Regions from separate parts of the Acidovorax sp. LjRoot74 genome, predicted to be linked through region 2. Evidence: predicted binding sites of a transcription regulator. Region 2 holds the regulator's gene; the other holds the start of a gene.
The links. The regulator FNR, encoded in region 2, switches genes on or off when oxygen is low (the NO sensors DNR and NnrR bind a similar motif). The targets are predictions, from matches to a motif close to TTGATNNNNATCAA.

Region 1 (7,772 bases), 3.7 Mb from region 2:
TTTGATAGCGTCTTGCGCGGTGCTGCGCTGCGGGGTTCGCTGTTACCCGCTGCCAGGTCGTCGAGGATGGGGCAGTCGGGCCGGTCGTTGCCTTTGCAGCAGGACACCAGCGTTTGCAGGCTGCGCTGCATGGCTTGCATCTGGGCGATGCGTTCGCTCAGGTCGTCGATGTGTTGCTGCGCGATGCGCTTGACCTGGCTGCTGGCGCGGCTGCGGTCGTGCCACAGGCCCAGCAGTTCGGCGATTTCTTCCATCGAAAAGCCCAGGTCGCGGCTGCGGCGGATGAAGTGCAGGGCGTGCACGTCGGCCTCGGTGTACTGGCGGTAGCCGCTGTCGGTGCGCGCCACGCCGCTGATGAGGCCCAGCGATTCGTAGTGCCGCACCATGCGCGCCGAGATGCCTGCGCGCCGGGCGGCGACGCCGATGGGCACGGGCCAGGAGATGGCGCGGGGCGCGGCTGGTTTGCCAGGCGTGGGGGCCGGGGTAGTGCGTGCGTGCTGGGGCGTTGGCGTGGTCATGGTGGGCCCTTTGGGGGGAGGGGCAGTAGTGCGTATTCGCGTTCATCCATCGCAACCGTTCGGGCTGAGCTTGTCGAAGCCTCGCGCGGCGCTTCGACGGGCTCCGCGTGAACGGGTTGAGATTTTTGAATACATACCCGTATCAGGCTGCGACGGTGTAGCCTTCTTCGGCAATGGCGGCGGCCAGGGCCTCGCGGGGGGCGTTGCTGTCCACGTCCACCTTGCCGCTGGTGCGGTCGATGCGCACCTGCGCGCCGGGGTCTACCTGCTGCACGGCCTGGGTGACGGCGCGTTCGCAGTGGCCGCAGGTCATGCCCTGCACTTGGAAAGTTGTGGTGGTGGTTGCCATGGGGTGTCCTTGTAGAGTTGAAGAAATGGCCGTTGGAGTGACCGAAGCGAATGTTGAAGCTTGACATCGTGGCAGAGTCAACCGGGCCTGAAGGCACTCATGGTGTGAGGGTTGATCAAAATCAATGCTTGACCTTGCCATCACGTCAAGGATCAGCATCCCGGCCATGAACACCATCACCACCCCCCCCACCATCGCGCCCGGGTCTGTGCACTCGCTGGACCTGGGCATTTCTGGCATGACCTGCGCAAGCTGCGTGGGCCGTGTGGAGCGCGCGCTGCGCAAGGTGCCGGGCGTGCAGGAGGCCTCGGTCAACCTGGCGACCGAGTCTGCGCGCATTGCCTTTGTCACGCAGGTCGGCGCCGACGCTGCCGCGATGGAGGCGGTGCTGCGCCGCGCCGTGCGCAATGCGGGCTACGAGCCGCGTGCGGCGGGGCAGGACGAGGCGGTGGAAGACCTGTCGCCCTGGGCGGGGTTCCTGCCCGTGGGCATTGGCCTGCTGCTGTCGGCGCCGCTGGTGCTGCCGATGATCGGCGACCTGTTTGGCCAGCACTGGATGCTGCCCGCCTGGGTGCAGTTTGTGCTGGCCACGCCGGTGCAGTTCATCCTGGGGGCGCGCTTTTACAAGGCGGGCTGGCATGCGGCCAAGGCGCTGAGCGGCAACATGGATTTGCTGGTGGCATTGGGCACCAGCGCGGGCTGGGGCTTGTCGATGTGGCTGTGGTTGACGGCCCCTACGGACCACCCGGGGCATGTGCCGCACCTGTACTTCGAGGCGTCGGCCGTGGTGGTCACGCTGGTGCTGCTGGGCAAGTGGCTGGAGGCGCGCGCCAAGCGCCAGACCACGGCGGCCATCCGCGCGCTGCATGCGCTGCGGCCGGATGTGGTGCATTTGCTCACCAAGCAGGGTGAGGTGGATGTGCCGGTGTCGGAAGTGCTGGTGGGCGACCAGCTGGTGGTGCGGCCCGGCGAGCGCATCCCCGTGGACGGCACGGTGCACGAGGGGCACACGCAGGTGGATGAATCCATGCTGACCGGCGAGCCCCTGCCAGTGGCGCGCGATGTGGGCGCGGCGCTGACGGGCGGCTCGATCAACGGCGATGGCCGCATCGTGATGGCGGTAACGGCTGTGGGCGCCGAGACGGTGCTGGCCCAGATCATCCGGCTGGTGGAAGACGCCCAGGCGGCCAAGGCGCCCATCCAGCGGCTGGTGGATGAGGTGTCGGCCATCTTTGTGCCCGTGGTGCTGGGGGTGGCCCTGCTCACCCTGCTGGGCTGGTTGTGGTTGGGCGCAGGGGCCGAGGCGGCGCTGATCCACGCCGTGGCGGTGATGGTGATTGCCTGCCCCTGCGCGCTGGGTCTGGCCACGCCGGCGGCCATCATGGCGGGCACGGGGGTGGCGGCCAAACATGGCATCCTGATCAAGGACGCGCAGGCGCTGGAGCTGGCGCACAAGGTGGACACGGTGGCTTTTGACAAGACCGGCACGCTGACCGTGGGCCAGCCCCGGCTCACGGCGTTTGAGGTGGTGCCGGGTCTGGACGATGCGGCGGTGATGGCGGCCGTGGCCGCAGTGCAAAGCGGCAGCGAGCACCCGCTGGCGCGCGCGGTGGTGGCGGCTGCGGGCGAGCGGCAGATTAACGTGGCCACCGCGCAGGACGTGCGCGCTGTGCCCGGGCGCGGCACCGAGGGCGAGGTGGACGGCCAGAGCACCCTGGTGGGTAGCCTGCGCTGGATGCAGGAGCTGGGGGTGGGCCTGGGCCCGTTGTCAGACCGCGCGGAGGCGTTGCAACGCGAAGGCGCCACGGTGTCCGCCGTGGCCCAGCGGGTGACCGAGGGATTGGCATTGCGCGCGGTGATGGCCTTTGGCGACGAGCCCAAGCCGGGTGCGCGCGAGGCACTGGCGGCGCTCAAGGCGCGCGGCATCCGCACGGTGATGGTGTCCGGAGACAACCGGGGCGCGGCCGAGGCCATGGCCCGCCGCCTGGGGCTGGACCCGGCTGCGGGCGAGGTGATGGCCGAGGTGCTGCCGGGCGACAAGGCGGCCAAGGTGGTCGCGTTGCAACAAGGCGCCGATGGCAAGCGCCATCATGTTGCGATGGTGGGCGACGGCGTTAACGATGCCCCAGCACTCGCCGCCGCGGATGTGGGGATGGCGATGGGCAATGGCACCGATGTGGCCATGCATGCAGCGGGCATCACGCTGATGCGCGGCGACCCGATGCTGGTGGCGGCGGCGCTGGACATTTCGCACCGCACGGTGATGAAGATCCGCCAGAACCTGTTCTGGGCGTTTGCATACAACGTGGCGGGCATTCCGCTGGCGGCGCTGGGTTACCTGAACCCGGTGGTGGCGGGGGCGGCCATGGCGCTCAGCTCGGTCAGCGTCATGGCGAATGCCCTCTTACTCAAGCGCTGGCGCATGTGATAAATACGTACAGCACAGTTATCGATGTCTGGCAAACTGCAACGATTTGTTGCGAATCCGTGGCCTCGGGGGAGGTGCGGCGACCGCATTGACATACCAATATGAAGGACGACAGATCATGAATCTCTTCTCGCTCATGCGGCAGTTCACCATACGCTTGCGCATGCTGGGCGCCATCGGCGTGGTTCTGGGGCTGCTGGGGCTGCTGGGGGGGGCGGGCATGCTGGGCATGTTCCGCATCCACGACATGAGCCAGAACTTCATGGACCACTCGTTCGCCAAGGTGAGCAACATGGCCGAGCTGCGCGGCGAGATGGGCGCCATCCGCCAGTTCGAGAAGGACATGATCATCGGCTACGAAAAGCCCGAGGCCGTGAAGGCCGCCCACACCAAGTGGCTGGCCAGCCATGACAAAGCCAAGAAGATCGCGAGCAAGTTCCTGGAAGGGGGCGAGGATGCCGACAACGTCGTGGTGCGCAACATCATCACCAAGCTCGACAGCTACAAGGACCTGTTTGCCCATGTGGCGCGCCAACTCGAAGCCAGCGGCTACGACACCGCCACCATCGCCAACCGCATGAGCGGCAAGGCCGTGGCCGAATTCGACCTGGCCGACAAGCTCATGGCCGAGCTGGACACCGTGCTGCGCAACGAGGTCACGCAATCCGTGGCACAGCAGGGCGAGGTGTCCAACCAGACCAAGTGGCTGTTTGTGCTGGCCGTGCTGATCACGGTGGTGGTGGTGGTGCCCACCACGCTGATGAACATGAACTCCATCTGCAAGCCCCTGGAAGATGCGCGCAAGATGGCGCAGGCCATTGCGGGCGGTGACCTGTCGCAGCACATCGCGGCCGAAGGCAAGGATGAAGTGGCCGACCTGCAGCGCGCGCTGCGCGAGATGCAGCAGGGCCTGGGCGCTCTGGTGGCGCAGGTGCGCGATGCCAGCGGCAACATCGCCACGGCCAGCCAGGAGATCGCCACGGGCAACCAGGACCTGTCGCAGCGCACCGAGCAGACAGCCAGCAACGCACAGGAGGCCGTGTCCTCGCTGTCACAGCTCACCTCCACCGTGCAGCAGACAGCATCGTCCTCGCAGATGGCCAACCAGCTCGCGGCCTCGGCCTCGCAGATGGCTACCCACGGCGGTGGCGTGGTGCAGCAGGCTGTGGCCAGCATGCACGAGATCTCGACATCGAGCCGCAAGATCGGCGACATCATCGGCCTGATCGACTCCATTGCCTTCCAGACCAACATCCTGGCGCTGAACGCTGCCGTGGAAGCCGCCCGCGCAGGCGAGCAGGGCCGGGGCTTTGCCGTGGTGGCGAGTGAGGTGCGCAGCCTGGCGCAGCGCAGTGCCGCAGCGGCCAGCGACATCAAGGGCCTGATCCAGAGCAGCGTGACGGCCGTGGACGGCGGCGTGCGCCATGTGGAAGAAGCGGGCACGGCCATGAAGGACATCGTGAGCAGCGTGCAGCGCGTGGGCGACATCATTGGCGAGATCACGGCGGCGGCGTCCGAGCAGTCGGCCGGCATCGGCCAGGTGAACAGCTCGGTGGGCGAGATCGACCGCATGACGCAGCAGAACGCCGCGCTGGTGGAGGAGTCTGCCGCCGCCGCAGATTCGCTGCGTGAGCAGGCCGCGCGCCTGTCGCAGGTGGTGCAGCAGTTCCGCCTGGCCGACAGCGGGCACGCTGCAGCAGTGGGGCATTTTGCGGGTGGGCACTCCATGGCGCTGGCACCTGCCCCTGCGCCTACGGCCAGGGCGCTGGCGGCCCCGTCCAACCAGGGCATTGATCTGGAGTCGGCCATCAAGGCCCACGCGCAGTGGCGCGCCAAGCTGCGCAATGCCGCCCAGCAGCGTGAGCATCTGGATGCGGACACCATTGGCCGCGATGATTGCTGCGAACTGGGCCGCTGGCTGCATGGCAAGGGGCAGGGCTCCTATGGCGCACTGCCGGCCTTCCAGTCACTGGTGGACCGGCACCGTGAATTCCATGAGGTGGCGGGCGGAATCGCCAGGACCATCAACCGGGGCGCTTACGCTGAAGCCGAGGATGCACTGGCAGGCAACACGCGGTTCTCGCAGGCCTCCAGTGCGGTGGGTGCAGCCATCGTTTCGCTGCGCAACCAGCTTTGAGTACCTAGCTGACGCGCTGAGCCCGTCCGTCCCCCTGGCGCCCTGTGCGCTCAAGGCCCTGCAGGCGTGGCTTGCGGGGCCTTTGTTTTTGGTGGGCGGCGCTGCGGTGCGGACGGTACGCCGCCCTGCCCAGCACCCGGTTTGTTGACTTGTGTCATGAGAGGCCGCGCGCAGCCGTGGCACCCTTGGCCCTGTTGTTCATTCTGCTGGAGCGTGCGCCATGCCATCGATCAGCCTGCGAACCATTCGCGAAGAGCATGCGTCGCTTTCGGCCGTGCTCCACTCCCTGCGCCTGATGCTCGACCAGGGCCCCGGTGACGAGCCCGCTGCGTTTTTTGATGTGATGCGGGCGATGCTGTTCTACATCGACGAGTTTCCCGAGCGGCAGCACCACCCCAAGGAATCGCAGTGGCTGTTCCCCCGGGTGGCCGAACGCTCGCCCCAGGCCGCCGAGGCCATCGCCCAGCTGGAGCGCGACCACGCAGGCGGCGAGGCCGCCGTGCGCGAGCTGCAGCACCTGCTGCTGGGCTGGGAGCTGATGGGCGATGCGCGGCGCGAGGTGTTTGCCCAAGCGTTGCAGACCTACATCCGCTTCTACCTGGACCACATGCGCCTGGAAGAGTCCGTGGTGTTGCCTGCGGCCCAGGAATGCCTGCAGCCCGGCGACTGGACGGCCATCGACGCGGCCTTTGCCAGCAACACCAACCCGCTGGCCCCCGGCAAGCCGCGCGACGCGGCGTACGACCGCTTGTTCACGCGCATCGTGATGCGGGCGCCCAGTCCCATCGGGTTGGGATGAGTTGTTCGCGCACATCACCTCCACAACCAAACCGTTCACGCTGAGCTGGTCGAAGCGCTGTGCGGGGCTTCGACCAGCTCAGCCCGAACGGTAATCTCAGTTATCCATAGCGCTGCGCGCCACCCGCAGCGGATGAAACTGGCGCGGCCAAGGCCAGCGTCCCCGTGCAAGGGCCGCCAAGCCGTGGATGCGGCGCTTCGCTTGCGTGCACCGGGGGCATCCCCCTCCCCGCATTGCGCAGCAATGCGAGAGAGAGGGGGAAGGCGCGAAGCGACTCAGGGGGTGTTTCATTTCAGGCGCTGAGCGCCGGGTAGTCCGTGTACCCCTCGGCGCCACCGCCATACAGCGTGGCGCGGTTCACCTCGTTGAGCGGTGCGTTGGCGTGCAGGCGCGCCACCAGATCGGGGTTGGCGATGAAGGGGCGGCCAAAGGCCACGATGTCGGCACCCTGGGTCAGGGCGGTGTCGGCCAGTTCGCGGGTGTAGGCGTTGTTGACCATCCAGGCGCCCTGGCCACCCGCTGCGCGGTAGGCGGCCTTGAGCGCGGCGTAGTCGAAGGGGCGGCCTTCCACCTCGCGTGGGCCACCAGTGGCGCCTTCGATGAGGTGGAGGTAGGACAGGCCCAGGGGCCCGAGCTGGCGCACCACGTAGTCGAACAAGGGCTGCGGATCGGCATCGACGATGTCGTTGGCGGGCGTGACGGGCGAGAGGCGGATACCGGTGCGGCCGCCGCCGATTTCTTCGGTGATGGCGCGGGTCACTTCCAGCAGCAGACGGGCGCGGTTTTCGATGCTGCCGCCGTAGGCGTCGGTGCGCTGGTTGGCGCCGGTCTTGAGGAACTGGTCGATGAGGTAGCCGTTGGCGGCGTGGATCTCGACGCCGTCAAAACCGGCCTCGATGGCGGCGCGGGCTGCGCGGCGGTAGTCGGCCACGATGCCGGGGATCTCGGCCAGCTCCAGCGCGCGGGGCATGGAGGTGGGTGTGAAGGTGGGCACGCCGTCCTTGATGAGCACGGTCTTGGTGTTGGCCTGCACGGCCGAGGGCGCCACGGGTGCGGCGTTGCCGGGCTGCAGGTCGGTGTGCGAGACGCGGCCCACATGCCACAGCTGCACCACGATCTTGCCGCCTGCGGCGTGCACGGAAGATGTGACCTTCTTCCAGCCTGCGATCTGCTCGGGCGCATACAGGCCGGGCACGTCGGCATAGCCCTGGCCCTGCTGGCTGATGGCGGTGGCCTCCGAAATGATCAGGCCCGCGCTGGCGCGCTGGGTGTAGTAGGTGGCGACCAGGTCGGTGGGAATGGCATTGGGCGAGCGGTTGCGCGTGAGCGGTGCCATGGCAACGCGGTTGGCCAGTTGCAGGTCACCGGCTTGGATGGGGTCGGAGAGAAAAGGCATGGGTCGAGGCTTTCGGAAAAAGGTTGCAGACCATCGAAGGAACGGGCGCAAGCGTAATGCTGCAGCGCAAAACTTGCAGCGCACATGCGTCAACAAGGCTTCTGTTTTTGTGCTAACCGCGCGGGCGTCGTGGGTGGCTTGGGTG
Region 2 (7,772 bases):
TGGACCTTCGAGAAGATCCGCAAGAAGTTCTTCAAGCAGGTGGTGTGGATCGCTGTGGCCTTGTGGACCGGATTCACGTTCGTGGGGTACTTCGTGCCCATCCGCGAGCTGGGCAGCGAGTTGCTGGCACTGCAGGGCGGCTGGCAGATTTTCTGGGTGCTGTTTTATGGCTTTGCCACCTACGGCAATGCCGGCTACATGCGCGAGCAGGTCTGCAAGTACATGTGCCCGTATGCGCGGTTCCAGAGTGCGATGTTCGACAAGGACACGCTGATCGTGACCTACGACCCCGAACGCGGCGAGCAGCGCGGCCCGCGCAAGAAGAACATCGACTACAAGGCGCAGGGGCTGGGCGACTGTATTGACTGCTCGTTGTGTGTGCAGGTCTGCCCGGTGGGCATCGACATCCGCAAGGGTCTGCAGTACGAATGTATTGGCTGTGGCCTGTGCGTGGATGCGTGCAACACGGTCATGGACAAGATGCAGTATCCCCGGGGGCTGATCCGCTATTCCACCCAGAACGGTGTGGCCCAGCGGTGGACCCAGTCGCAGATGTTGCGGCGTGTGCTGCGGCCCCGTGTGCTGATCTACAGCGCCGTGCTGCTGGCCTTGTGTGTGGCCATGCTGGCCAGCCTGGTCGTGCGGACCCCGCTCAAGGTCGATGTGGTGCGGGACCGCGCAGCGCTGTCGCGCATCGTGGCTGGGGGCAAGCTGGAGAACATCTACCGTCTGCAGATCATGAACGCGACGGAGGGCGAACAACGCTATCGCATCAGTGCGCGGGGGCTGGAAGGCCTGGAGGTGTCCTCCGACGCCGAAGTGGACATCGGTGCGGCCGAGTCGCGCTGGGTGGCGGTGCGCTTGCAGATACCGTATGGTTCTGCAAGCCCGGGTTCCCATGCCGTGCAGTTTGATGTGCAGGCGGTGGGCGCTGCTGCCCATGTGTCTGAAAAATCTGTGTTCCTGGTGCCACGCTGAGTGGCGCCCCGGTGCAAGGCCCGACCTGGCCTTGTGTTGATCGAGATGAATGTGAAGGAGTAAGTCGCCATGTCTTCAAACCCAGCCATTGCCCAGGCTGAAGCAGCCCCCTGGTGGAAATTTGGCCATGTCTGGCTGGTGATTGCCGGCCCGGCCATCGTGATCGTCGCGGGTTTTGTGACCCTTTGGCTGGCAGTGTCTCGGCCAGACCCTGTGGTGGCGGAAGACTATTACCGCAAGGGAATCGAGATCAACCAGACGCTGGAAGCCCCCGAGAAGAGCCTGGCACCGGCCATGAAGGGCCGCAATCATGCCGCCACACCGGTGCAGGACCAGCCACGTTGAAACTGTGCGAGGCCATGGCAGCCCAAGGATAGGGTGCCACCTTGCTACCAATGAGCCACCCCGGGAGACAGGAACGATATGTGGACGCAACGCCTGATGTGGATTGCATGGCCCGCCTTCTTGATGGCGGGTGTGCTGGAGATGCTTGTTTTTGCGATGGTGGACCCGCAGGACCTGCACTGGTTCGGCCAGCCGCTGGCGCTGTCACGGCAAGGGGTCTATACCCTGGCTTTTTTTGCGTTCTGGGTTGTCACCATGGCCAGCAGTGCGCTGACTACGCTGCTGGCCATGTCACCTTTTGAGCTGAACCGTTGCCCGGTGCCAGAGGGCGAGCGGCCGGATGACTGCCGCAAGACATCGTCCTGCTCTTGAGTGCGGTGTGGGGTACGGTGCTGGCTGCTAGGCAGCCGGTTTGCTTTGCACTGAAATCGGCACCAAATGTGGCAGGCAGCAGTTGATCGCCCGGCGAGGGCTCTTACAAAGTCAGTGGCAGGCCTGCTGGCTATTCACGATGCGCTTGAGGGCGTCCGTGTCCAGGATGCGGACATGGCGCTGTTTGACTTCCACAATGCCTTCTTCCACAAACTTGGAGAAGGTGCGGCTCACGGTTTCGAGTTTCAGGCCCAGGTAGCTGCCGATTTCTTCGCGGGTCATGCGCAGCACCAGTTCGGACTGCGAGAAGCCCCGCGCATGCAGGCGCTGCACCAGGTTCAGCAAGAAGGCGGCGAGGCGCTCTTCGGCGCGCATGCTGCCCAAGAGCAGCATCACGCCGTGTTCGCGCACGATCTCGCGGCTCATGATCTTGTGCACATGGTGCTGCAGGGCCGTGACCTCACGAGACAGTTCTTCGATGCGGTCGAAGGGCATGACGCAGACCTCTGCATCCTCCAAGGCCACTGCGTCGCAGGTGTGGTGGTCGTTCACGATGCCGTCAAGGCCGATGATTTCGCCCGCCATCTGGAAACCCGTGACCTGATCGCGGCCGTCTTCTGTGGCCACGCAGGTCTTGAAAAAGCCGGTGCGGATGGCGTAGAGTGAGGTGAAGGATTCGCCGTTGCGGAATAGCGTGCCACCGCGCTTGACCTTGCGGCGAACGGCAACAACCTCGTCGATGCGCTGCAGTTGCTCTTCGTTCAGGCCCACGGGCATGCACAGCTCGCGCAGGTTGCAGTTGGAGCAGGCGACTTTGATGGTGAGCGGGTTCATAGGCACATGAGCTAGGGGTGGAGCGTCGAGCATATCGTGCCCGATGCGAAAAGCTGGGAAGGCCTTCGGGGGCATCTGAGCGACTGACATGCATCAAATTGTCGCTGGTCGGCCTGATTGTTCACTTGATGCAGGTCAAGGACATGTTCCTAAGGGTACGGCACAGTCAGGGTGTACGCAAGGATATTCCCCCATGACTGCTGTTTCGCCCGATCTCCTGCGCCGTTTCGACGTGCCGGGACCCCGCTATACCTCCTATCCGACAGCTGATCGTTTTGTCGAGGCGTTTGGGCAGGAGGACTACATCCTCGCGTTGGAGCAACGCCGGACGGGCTCGGTGGCCAAGGCCCTGCCCCTGTCCCTGTATGTGCACATTCCGTTCTGCGAATCGTTGTGCTACTACTGCGCCTGCAACAAGATCATCACCAAGCACCACGATCGCGCAGAGGTTTATCTGCGCTACCTGAGCCGCGAGATTGATCTGCACACCGCCCATTGCGGCGTGGGGCAGGTCGTGAGCCAGTTGCACCTGGGGGGCGGCACGCCCACGTTCCTGTCTGATGCAGGTCTGCGCGAACTCATGGCCATGCTCAAGCGCAGCTTCACGCTCGCGCCGGGCGGCGAATATTCCATCGAGGTGGATCCACGTACCGTCAATGCCGATCGGCTGGCCTTGCTGGCTGAGCTGGGGTTCAACCGTCTGAGTTTTGGTGTGCAGGATTTCGACGCGGAAGTGCAAAAGGCCGTGCACCGCATCCAGCCCGCCGAGCAGGTGTTTGCGCTGGTGGAGTCTGCTCGTTCGCTGGGTTTTGATTCGGTGAATGTGGACCTGATCTACGGCCTTCCACGCCAGACGCCCGAGTCGTTTGACCGCACCTTGGCGCAGGTGGCACAGCTTCGTCCCGACCGCATCGCGCTGTATGCCTACGCGCACCTGCCCGAGCGTTTCAAGCCCCAGCGTCGCATTGTGTCGGCCGAGCTGCCTACCGCGTCGAGCAAGCTGTCCATGCTCTCGCGTTCGCTGGATGCATTCATGGAGGCGGGGTATGTCTATGTGGGCATGGACCACTTTGCACTGCCCTCAGATGCCCTGGCCGTGGCCAAGCGGCAAGGGCGCTTGCACCGCAACTTCCAGGGCTACAGTACACAGCCCGACTGTGACCTGATCGGCCTGGGCGTGTCTGCCATTGGCCGGGTGGGCGCCACCTACAGCCAGAATTCCAAGACGCTGGATGAGTACTACGACTTTCTCGACCAGGGGCGCCTGCCGGTGGTGCGCGGACTGGCGCTGACGCGCGACGACCTTGTGCGGCGCGCCGCCATCATGGCCCTGATGTGCCAGGGTGAGTTGCTCTATGAATCCATGGAGCAGGCCTGGTTGATCGACGTGCGGCAGTACTTTGCAGCCGAAATCGCCCAGCTCGAAGACATGGCGGAGCAGGGGTTGGTGCGGGTAGGGCCTGAAGGGATTGAGGTGACTGCCATGGGGTGGTTCTTTGTGCGCGGCATTGCCATGGTGTTCGACCGCTATCTGCAGGCAGACCGCAACCGCGCCCGGTTTTCGCGCATCATCTGAGTCCTATGCTTGCAACGGTCGCCTGGACGGCTTTGCTCATGGGGCTCGCAGGCGGGTCCCATTGCTTGGCCATGTGCGCCGCACCCTGTGGCGCACTGGTCGGGCAGGGAGCGGAGCATGCCGCCGCAGCGGGTGGACGGGGCGGCACGCAGCGAGAGGCTGCAGTAGGGCAGGCCGTGCACTGGGCGCCGCGTGGTGGTGTGGCCCTGCGTGGTGTCGCATTTCATGGGGGGCGTTTGGTGGGGTACGCGGCTGCAGGGGCGCTGGCTGCTCTGGCCATGGACAGCCTGGCCTGGCTCACGCAGCAGACCACGGCCTTGCGCCCTGCGTGGACCCTGATGCATGTGGCCGTCATGGCCTGGGGCTTGATGATGATGGTGCAGTCGCGCCAGCCCGCCTGGGTGGAACAGGCCGGGCGAGCCGTCTGGGGGCGTGTACGACCGTGGGTGAGTGCGCCGGGCGGTGTGCTGGTGGCGGGTGTGCTCTGGGCATTGATGCCTTGCGGGTTGCTTTATTCGGCGCTGCTGGTGGCCGCGTTGAGCGGCGGGCCCCTGGAAGGGGCGCTGTGCATGGCGCTTTTTGGCGTGGGCAGCGGTGTCTGGCTTGTCGGCGGCCCGTGGGCATGGAGCCGCCTCCGGCGCCGCCTGAATCTGGCCCGCGCCGAATGGGGCACCCGGATTGCGGGGGGCTTGCTCTGTGCCGTTGCAGCCTGGGCGCTCTGGATGGACCTGATCTACAAGCCTTCACTTTGGTGTCGCTGATGCTTGCCGTTGGCGGACAGCTGTAAGAAGGCGGTTGGGAGGGGGTGACCCCAGGGTAGTGAGCGGGCCGACACTACACCTGGCTGGCCTTGTTTTCGGGCGCAACTGCCATGTTCTGCGCACTTTGGGGGCACATGCCTACCAAGTGTTGCCGTATCGCAGCGATGGGGTTCTGCTCCTTAGACAAGCCTCCGTAACTGGTGATAATCTGCGTAACTATTGGTGGCATTGATGTCTCCATGTTTCGCGTGCGCCTGAAGTGAACTCCTCCATCCTCATCGACATCAGCCAACTGCGGGTCGGCATGTACATCCAGCTCGATGTGGGCTGGATGCATCATCCTTTTCCGACCAGCAGTTTCCGGGTGGCGTCGGCCGAGCAGATTGCGACCTTGCGCGGACTGGGGTTGACCGAGGTGCGGTATCTCCCCAAAAAGAGCGATCCCGCGCTCAAGGAGCTGGTGCCCGCAGCCTGGAGCGTGCCGGAGATGGTGGCACCCCCAGCGAACGGCCTGGATGCTGCCCCGGGTGTCCCGGCGGCGGTGGATACCGAAGCCTTGCGGCGGCGGCAGCTGCTGGAGGCCCAGAACAAGGCGCTGGCTGCCTGCAACCAGCGATTCGCCGAAGCCACCCGGCAGTACCAGGCGATGGAGCGGGCGGTGTCCGAACACCCCGATCAAGCGCGCGACAAGGGCGTGGTGCTGGTGTCCGGCTGCGTTTCCGAGCTGCTGGAAAACGGAGACTCGGTGATCCGGTTGCTGTCAGAGGGGGTGGGCGAGCGCAATGCCCTCCACCCTATCAACGTGATGGTCATTTCGCTCCTGCTGGGCCGTGCCCTGGGCATGAAGAGCGAGGAGTTGCACGACCTGGGAGTGGCGGCACTGATCCACGACCTGGGTAAGCTCAAACTGCCGCCGAACCTGCGGCAACCTACCCCTTCCATGCCCCTGATGGAGCGCTCACGGTATGAGACCCATGTGGCGGAATCCGTGGCGATGGCCAAACGCATGGGGTTTCCTGAGGCGGTGGTGGTGGCTGTGGCCCGTCACCACGAAATGGCCGATGGCAGCGGGTTTCCGCAGCGGCTCACTGGAGCGGACCTGGGGCGGGCGAGCCAGGTGCTCGCGCTTGTCAACCGGTATGACCGCATGTGCAATCCAGCCATCGGTGTTGATGCCCTCACGCCCCACGAGGCGCTGTCCGTCATCTTTGCCCAGCTCAAGGCGAAGTTTGATTCCGTGGTGCTTGGCGCGTTTATCCGCATGATGGGGGTGTATCCGCCCGGCTCCATCGTCCAGCTGGTCAACGACCGCTATGCGATTGTGGCCTCGGTGAATTCGTCGCGTCCCTTGCGACCCAAGGTCATCGTCCATGATTCCCGGGTGCCCAAGGATGAGGCCCCTATCCTGGACCTGGAAACCGTGCCGGAGCTGGGTATCCGCCGCAGTCTCAAGCCAGCGCAGCTGCCTCGCGATGCCTTGGACTATCTTTCGCCCCGGCAGCGCATTTGTTACTTTTTTGAGCGAGCGGTCAGCCCCGGCCCCGAAGAGGCGGGTACGTGACCGACTTGCAATCGCATGGCTGGCTAGACGGTCTGCAGGAAGCCGTCTGGCTGGTCGATGAGGCGCACCATCTCATCCTGCATGCCAATGCAGCCGCAGAACGGCTGGTGGGCATGCCTGTGGCCGACATGGTCGGCAAGCCCGTGCTGGGACTGGCTGCCACTCCCCAGGACCAGGCTTTCTGGGCAGAGCCTCCCGAAGTGATTGCGGCGGGGATTCATTCGTACACCAGCCTGGTGCGTGCCAATGGCCTGCTGGTGCCTGTGGACCGGCATGTGACGCGGGTGCCTTGGGGGCAGGACGGGCGCACGGCCTTCATGCTGACCATGCTGGACCGCAGTGCTCAGGAGGCGACGGAGCACGAGCTGGAAACCTTGTTGTCCGAACTGCGCGCCACGCTGGATTCCGCCGCCGACGGCATGCTGGTCTGCGGGCTGGACCGCAGTGTGCGTGCTTTTAACCAAAGGCTGGCGCAGCTCTGGGGCTTGCCGCGACACCTGCTGGTGGAGCGCGACGATGCGGCCGTCTATGCATTCATGGCCAGCCAGGTGGCAGATGCGCGCGTCTACGCCGAACGCATGGCGGCCATTGAGCGTGAGCCCATGCAGGAGAGCACCGACATCCTGCAATTGCGCGGCGGCATGGTGCTGGAAATGCGCACGGTGCCGCAGTTCCGTCAGGGACGGGCGGTGGGGCGCGTCTATTCTTACCGCGACATTACCCGGCAGACTGAAATCCAGGCCAGCCTGCGCCTGGCGGCCCGCGTGTTCGAGTCCAGCCTGGATGCCATTTTTATTGCCGACAGCCAGCACCGCATCATGCGCATGAACCCAGGCTGTGAGCGCCTGGTGGGGCCTGCCGCCAAGGCCTTCGAGGGCTGCATGGCCGCCTCGCTGTTTGGTGGTGGCTCGGACGCTGGTTTCATGGAGCGGGTGCAGCAGGGCTGGTCGCGTGACGGTTTCTGGGAGGGAGAGCTTTGGCTGCCCCGCGACAACGGGGCCTATTGCGCTGTGCAACTGTCCTGGGTGGCGCTGCGCGACGATGAAGGGCGGCTGGTGCAGAGCATCGGTTTCATGCGCGACCTCACGCTGCAGCATGCAGCGCAGAAGCGCATCGAGGAGCTGGCCTACAGCGACGTGCTCACCGGCCTGCCCAACCGGCTGCTGTTGTCCCAGCGGGTTGATACCGCCATCCAGGGGGCGCGCCAGAGCGACACCGGTTTTGCGATCCTCTTCCTGGACCTGGACCGTTTCAAGATCATCAACGACTCTCTGGGCCATCCCTTTGGCGACCGCGTGTTACAGCTGGTGGCCGAGCGTCTGCAGACCTGTTTGCGGCAAACAGA

Region 1: the regulator FNR is predicted to act here: its motif matches at 5,577-5,590, upstream of ACSQ3O_RS00360 (hemerythrin domain-containing protein).

Annotation. Positions count from the first base shown of each region.
Region 1 covers NZ_CAXUTI020000001.1:74,941-82,712, forward strand. Annotated here, with positions in the region: gene cueR (Cu(I)-responsive transcriptional regulator) at 1-518, opposite strand, end outside; gene ACSQ3O_RS00340 (heavy-metal-associated domain-containing protein) at 661-867, opposite strand; gene ACSQ3O_RS00345 (heavy metal translocating P-type ATPase) at 1,034-3,295, shown strand; partial or broken gene ACSQ3O_RS00350 (methyl-accepting chemotaxis protein) at 3,414-5,054, shown strand; partial or broken gene ACSQ3O_RS00355 (CZB domain-containing protein) at 5,124-5,432, shown strand; gene ACSQ3O_RS00360 (hemerythrin domain-containing protein) at 5,653-6,231, shown strand; gene ACSQ3O_RS00365 (alkene reductase) at 6,524-7,627, opposite strand.
Region 2 covers NZ_CAXUTI020000001.1:3,790,120-3,797,891, reverse strand. Annotated here, with positions in the region: gene ccoG (cytochrome c oxidase accessory protein CcoG) at 1-978, shown strand, start outside; gene ACSQ3O_RS18030 (FixH family protein) at 1,048-1,323, shown strand; gene ACSQ3O_RS18025 (hypothetical protein) at 1,402-1,695, shown strand; gene fnr (fumarate/nitrate reduction transcriptional regulator Fnr) at 1,807-2,529, opposite strand; gene hemN (oxygen-independent coproporphyrinogen III oxidase) at 2,723-4,105, shown strand; gene ACSQ3O_RS18010 (sulfite exporter TauE/SafE family protein) at 4,111-4,866, shown strand; gene ACSQ3O_RS18005 (HD-GYP domain-containing protein) at 5,126-6,427, shown strand; gene ACSQ3O_RS18000 (EAL domain-containing protein) at 6,424-7,772, shown strand, end outside.